2 regions of the Synechococcus sp. RS9909 genome follow, and region 2 is predicted to be linked to the other one. Evidence: predicted binding sites of a transcription regulator. Region 2 holds the regulator's gene; the other holds the start of a gene.
The links. The regulator HrcA, encoded in region 2, represses chaperone genes, less so after heat shock. The targets are predictions, from matches to a motif close to TTAGCACTCNNNNNNNNNGAGTGCTAA.
Positions count from the first base shown of each region.

Region 1: groES (co-chaperone GroES) is a predicted target of HrcA. The motif match lies at 1,581-1,607, and genes of this name have one in related genera.

Region 1 covers NZ_CP047943.1:2,080,984-2,084,394, reverse strand. Annotated here, with positions in the region: gene atpD (F0F1 ATP synthase subunit beta) at 2-1,465, opposite strand; gene groES (co-chaperone GroES) at 1,662-1,973, shown strand; gene groL (chaperonin GroEL) at 2,061-3,411, shown strand, end outside.
Region 2 covers NZ_CP047943.1:2,351,603-2,355,013, forward strand. Annotated here, with positions in the region: gene SynRS9909_RS12485 (DUF3352 domain-containing protein) at 1-581, opposite strand, end outside; gene SynRS9909_RS12490 (rhodanese-like domain-containing protein) at 656-1,018, shown strand; gene hrcA (heat-inducible transcriptional repressor HrcA) at 1,057-2,055, shown strand; gene trpB (tryptophan synthase subunit beta) at 2,063-3,319, opposite strand.

The DNA of each region.
Region 1 (3,411 bases), 270 kb from region 2:
ATCACTTGGATTCAGCGTTGATCTTCTCTGCCTTGGCTTTGACCTCGTCGATATTGCCAACGAGATAGAAGGCCTGTTCAGGAAGGTGATCGAGTTCACCGGCCAGGATCTGATTGAAGCCGGCGATGGTGTCTTCGAGCTTCACATACTTACCAGGCATGCCGGTGAAGATTTCAGCCACGAAGAAAGGTTGGGAGAGGAACTTCTCGATCTTGCGGGCGCGATCCACGGTGCGACGATCGTCTTCAGAGAGCTCATCGAGGCCGAGAATGGCGATGATGTCTTGCAGTTCCTTGTAGCGCTGCAGGGTGGACTGCACAGCACGGGCTGTGCGGTAATGCTCATCACCCACAACGGCCGGTTGCAGCATGGTGCTGGTGGAGTCGAGGGGATCCACAGCCGGATAGATCCCTTTGGAAGCAAGGGCACGGTTCAACACCGTGGTGGCATCAAGGTGGGCGAAGGTGGTAGCCGGTGCCGGGTCCGTGAGGTCGTCAGCGGGGACGTAGACCGCCTGGATCGAGGTGATCGAACCTTCGACGGTGGAAGCGACGCGCTCCTGCAGGGCGCCCACGTCGGTGCCGAGGGTCGGCTGATAGCCCACAGCGGAAGGCATGCGACCCAGCAGGGCGGAGACTTCGGATCCAGCCTGAACGAAACGGAAGATGTTGTCGATGAACAGCAGCACGTCCTGTTTGTTCACATCACGGAAGTGCTCAGCCATGGTGAGAGCTGACAGGCCCACGCGCATGCGAGCGCCGGGGGGCTCGTTCATCTGGCCGTAGCAGAGAGCCACCTTCGACTTGGAGAGGTCGTCAGCGTTGATCACACCGGAATCCTTGAATTCCTCGTAGAGATCATTGCCCTCACGGGTGCGCTCACCCACGCCACCGAACACGGATACACCACCGTGCTCCTTGGCGATGTTGTTGATCAGCTCCTGAATCAGCACGGTTTTGCCGACACCGGCGCCACCGAAAAGGCCCACCTTGCCGCCCTGGCGATAGGGCGCGAGCAGGTCGATCACCTTGATGCCGGTCTCGAACACCTTAGGCTTGGTTTCGAGTTCGGTGAGTTTGGGAGCTTCGCGGTGAATCGGCGCTGTGGCGGTCGCATTCACCGGGCCCTGTTCATCGACGGGCTCGCCGAGCACGTTGAAAATGCGTCCGAGGGTGGCTTCACCAACGGGAACCGAGATGGCGGTACCGGTGTCCACCGCTTCCATGCCACGCACCAGGCCGTCGGTGCTGCTCATGGCCACGGCGCGGACGCGATGGTCACCCAGCAACTGCTGAACCTCGGCGGTGAGTGCCACTTGCTGACCGGTGGCATTGGTGCCTTCGATCCGGAGCGCATTGAGGATCTTGGGCAACTTGCCGGCTGGAAATTCCACGTCCAGAACCGGGCCGATCACTTGGCGGACAACACCCTTGGTACCGGCGGAGGCGGGAGCAGCAGCGGCCATAAGAAAGGAGGAGTTCGCCTGAGCGGCGCAACCTTACCACCGCAATGGCTGCCGAGGTTGGGTTCGGTCACCCGCACGCCGAGGTGCTGGCGGAGTCTTGGATCGGAAGCGTAGGTTGGCACTCGTCGGCCTCGAGTGCCAGCTCGTGCCGGCCCGTGGCGCTTCGCGCCTCCTGTTCCTGCTCCTGCATTCACCCATGGCAGCTGTTTCCCTCAGCGTCTCCACCGTCAAGCCCCTTGGAGATCGCGTTTTCGTCAAAGTGTCTGAGTCGGAGGAGAAGACCGCCGGTGGCATCCTTCTGCCTGATACCGCCAAGGAAAAGCCCCAGGTGGGCGAGGTGGTCCAGGTGGGGCCCGGCAAGCGCAACGACGACGGTTCCCGTCAGGCCCCGGAAGTGGGCGTGGGCGACAAGGTGCTTTACAGCAAGTACGCCGGTACCGACATCAAGCTCGGTGGCGATGAATACGTGCTGCTGTCCGAGAAGGACATTCTCGCCGTCGTGAACTGAGGCTTCCGAGCCCCAGGCCCAATCCTCAGGATCAGGGCCTGATCGATTGACTGACCGTTTTCACATCCTCTTGTATTCCTGCCTCCCATGGCCAAGCGCATCATCTACAACGAGAACGCCCGTCGCGCGCTCGAGAAAGGCATCGACATCCTGGCCGAGTCTGTGGCCGTGACCCTCGGTCCCAAGGGCCGGAACGTGGTGCTCGAGAAGAAGTTCGGTGCTCCCCAGATCATCAACGATGGCGTCACCATCGCCAAGGAGATCGAGCTCGAGGATCACATCGAGAACACAGGTGTGGCCCTGATTCGTCAGGCTGCTTCCAAGACCAACGACGCCGCCGGTGACGGCACCACCACCGCCACCGTCCTGGCGCACGCCATGGTGAAGGCCGGTCTGCGCAACGTGGCCGCCGGTGCCAATGCGATCACCCTCAAGAAGGGCATCGACAAGGCTGCCGATTTCCTCGTCGGCAAGATCAAGGAGCACGCCAAGCCGATCAGCGACAGCAACGCCATCGCCCAGGTGGGCACCATTTCCGCCGGCAACGATGAGGAAGTGGGTCGGATGATCGCCGACGCCATGGACAAAGTCGGCAAGGAAGGCGTGATCTCCCTGGAAGAGGGCAAATCGATGACCACCGAGCTGGAGGTCACCGAGGGCATGCGTTTCGACAAGGGCTACATCTCGCCCTATTTCGCCACCGACACGGAGCGGATGGAAGCCGTCCTCGATGAGCCCTACATCCTTCTCACTGACAAAAAGATCGGTCTGGTGCAGGATCTGGTGCCCGTGCTCGAGCAGATCGCCCGCACCGGCAAGCCCCTGCTGATCATCGCGGAAGACATCGAGAAGGAAGCGCTCGCCACCCTGGTGGTGAACCGTCTGCGTGGTGTGCTGAACGTGGCTGCCGTCAAGGCACCCGGCTTCGGTGATCGCCGCAAGGCCATGCTCGAGGACATGGCTGTGCTCACCAATGGCCAGCTCATCACCGAAGATGCCGGCCTCAAGCTCGAGAACGCCAAGCTCGAGATGCTGGGCACCGCCCGTCGCGTGACCATCAATAAGGACACCACCACCATCGTGGCCGAAGGCAACGAGGTGGCCGTGAAGGCGCGCTGCGAGCAGATCAAGAAGCAGATGGACGAAACCGAGTCCACCTATGACAAAGAGAAGCTCCAGGAGCGTCTCGCCAAGCTCGCCGGTGGTGTGGCCGTGGTGAAGGTGGGTGCAGCCACCGAAACCGAGATGAAAGACAAGAAACTCCGTCTCGAAGATGCCATCAACGCCACCAAGGCGGCTGTTGAGGAGGGCATTGTTCCTGGCGGCGGTACCACCCTGGCCCATCTCGCCCCCGCGCTTGAGCAGTGGGCCGCAGGCAGCCTCAACGGTGAGGAGCTGATCGGTGCCAAAATCGTGGCGGCGGCCCTGACCGCTCCCT
Region 2 (3,411 bases):
AGGTCATCATCGATGAGCGCCGTCGCGATCGGCTGGGGATCACGACCGAGCAGCGCCCCCCGCCCACTGATCACGCCGATGCCGCGGTAGCGGCTGATCTGCAGATCGGTGCCAGCGAGACTGCGGGTTTGCCAGAAGCGTTGCAGGAAGCGGCGGGCGCCATCCTGATCACGGCTGGCCAGGGCCAACACCCAGGCGGGCGATCGATCCGATCCCCCCGGTTCCAGCAGGGCCACGCTCACCTGGGGCCCGAGCCAGTCGGCCAGCTCCGCCTCGAAATCAAGCCCGGCAAGCGCGAAGACCCCCTGGCGCAGCTGGGTCATCCCCTCCCGCACCGCACGTCGCTGACCGATGGGCGCCACGGCCTCGGCATAGGCGGGCAGACGAGCGGGATCCACCAGCCAATGCAGGCTGAGGGCCGCATCCCTGGGCACAAAACGGGCGGCCCGCGGCAAGGCGAGGGGGCGATCGACGAGGCGGATCGGACTTTGCCGGGCCATGGCCCAGCCAATGCCAAGGGCAGATCCGAGCAGAACGAAGGCCGCCAGGGCAACGGCGAGCAGAAATGGGCGGGCCTTCATGGGCCGGCGGGCGGTCACGTGCCGTCATCTTTGTCCATCCGCCGACCCTTGCCAGGAACCAGCAGACTTCAGCCATGACCGATTCGACACCTGACGCACGGCCAAAACCGCTTTCTGCCAGGGATCTCAGCCTCTGGCTGCAGAGTGAGCAACCGCTGCGATTGGTGGATGTGCGCGAGCAGCAGGAACTGGCGCTCGCCCCCTTCCCCCACCCCGTGATCCACTTGCCCCTGAGCGAGTCGGAACGCTGGCTGTCCGCCTTGCCAGGCCTGCTGGGTGAGGACGCCGACCTCGTGGTGCTCTGTCATGCAGGGGTGCGCAGCTGGCAGTTCGGCTGTTGGCTGCTGGCCAGGGATCCGCACCGCACCGTCTGGAATCTCGAGGGCGGGATCGATGCCTGGAGTGTGGAAGTGGATCCGAACGTCCCCCGCTACTGACAAGCCGCCCGTACCATCGCCCTGACGATCGGGCTGCCGTGGACACCCTCCCCAACCGACAACAGGAGGTCCTGCGGGCCACGGTGCATCACTACGTGGACACGATCGAACCGGTGGGCAGCCGCACCCTGGTGCAGCGCTTCGGCCTCAAAGCCAGCTCCGCCACGGTGCGTTCGGCGATGGGGGCCCTGGAACAGCGGGGGCTGTTGACCCAACCCCATACCTCCGCCGGACGGGTGCCCAGCGCCCGAGGCTACCGCCACTACGTGGATTGCCTGCTGCCGAAACCCGGTGCCGCCGTCCAGCACCTGGAACAGGAACTCACCCAGATCAGCCTGCGTTGGGCCGCCCTTGATGATCTGCTGCAACAGATGGCCAGGCGACTCACCGACTTCACCGGGCTGATGAGCCTGATCACCCGTCCCCAGCGGAGCACGCCGAGCCTGCAGGCGGTGCGACTGGTGTGCAGCGGCGATCGCTTGCTGGTGATGCTTGTGGAGAGCAGCAACCAGGCCAGCCACCTCAATCTGCGCCTCCCCCATGGCTCAGGGCACCAGCTGGAGGCGATGGAAACCTGGACCCGCCGCCAGCTCGACAGCAGCAGGGATGGAAACCTGGACTGGAACAGCCTGCCCCTGCAGCTCCAGCCCTTCGGGCGGGTGCTCGAGGATGCCATCAGCAGCCACCAACAGCTGAAACAAGCGGAGGAGACCGCCGCCCTCGTCCATGGGGTCTCCCGTCTGATCGCCCAGCCGGAATTCATCGACAGCAGCCTGGTGCGCCCCCTGCTCGAATTGGTGGACCAACGACCCGGCGCCCTGGTGCCGGCAGACCATCCGCCCGAACGGGGGGTGTGGATCGGTGAAGAGCATCCGGAAGCAGCCCTGCAGCAGTTCTCGGTGGTTCAGGCGCCGTACCGCAGCGGCAGTGAGGGCATCGGCCATGTGGCCCTGATCGGACCGATGCGCATGGCCTACGCCACGGGTCTGGCCGCGGCTCGCTCGGTGGCCCGGGCCCTGGAGCGCCTGCTGTCCTGAAGGCGCGTCAGCCGCCGAGGGCGTCCCCCAGCTTCTCGGCCACGGTGTTCACGTCCTTGTCGCCTCGCCCGGAACAGTTGAGCACCACTTCGGTGCCCTGCTGCAGGGTGGGGCAGAGCTGGTCCAGCCAGGCGAAGGCATGGGCGGTTTCCAGGGCGGGAATGATGCCCTCACAGCGGCTCACCAGCTGCAGTGCGTCGAGTGCCTGGGCATCGGTGACGGCGCCGTACTCGGCGCGTCCGATCTCGCGCAGATAGCTGTGCTCCGGCCCGACACCGGGATAATCCAGACCCGCACTGATCGAGTGGGCTTCCTGCACCTGGCCGTCCTGATCCTGCAGCAGCAGACTCATCGCCCCGTGCAGCACCCCCACCCGGCCTTCCGTGATCGTGGCAGCGTGCCGGCCCGTGTCGACACCATCGCCGGCGGCTTCCACGCCGACCAAGCGCACGTCGGTGTCGCCCACGAACGGGTGAAAGAGCCCCATGGCGTTGGAGCCCCCGCCCACACAGGCCACCAGCACGTCGGGGTTGCGACCGAAGGCCTCATGGCACTGTCGCTTGGTCTCCTCGCCGATCACGGCATGGAAGTCGCGCACCAACATCGGGTAGGGATGGGGGCCCGCCACCGATCCGAGGATGTAGTGGGTGGTCTCCACGTTGGTGACCCAGTCGCGGATCGCTTCGCTGGTGGCGTCCTTGAGGGTGGCGGTGCCGGCGGTGACAGGCTGCACCGTGGCGCCCAGCAAGCGCATGCGGAACACATTCAGGGCCTGCCGGCGCATGTCCTCGGCGCCCATGTAAACAACGCAGTCCAGGCCGAAGCGAGCGCAGACGGTGGCGGTGGCGACACCATGCTGGCCGGCACCGGTTTCGGCGATGATCCGCTTCTTGCCCATGCGCAAGGCGAGCAAGGCCTGGCCGAGGGCGTTGTTGATCTTGTGGGCGCCGGTGTGGTTGAGGTCTTCGCGCTTCAGCCAGATGCGCGGGCCACCCTCGCTGCGGCGGTAATGCTCCGTGAGCCGTTCGGCTTCATACAACGGGTTGGGGCGCCCCACATAGGTGCGCAGCAGGTGGTGAAGGCGATCGGTGAACGCCGGATCCTTCCAGGCTTCCGCCGCGGCCTGCTCCAGTTCGGCCAGCGCCGGCATCAGGGTTTCGGGCACGTATTGCCCCCCGAAGCGACCGAAGCGGCCCAGGGGGCTCGGCCTGGAGCTCACGGCCAGATCCGCGTCGGTGGGCTTGGGAGGCAGGGTGCTGGTCACGGAGCAGCCGACCGCGGAACGATCGTTGAAGCGTGGGGTCAGCGTAAGCAGGCGATCAGGCCGTGCCGTGGGTGTCGGGCGGTCGGGCGCCG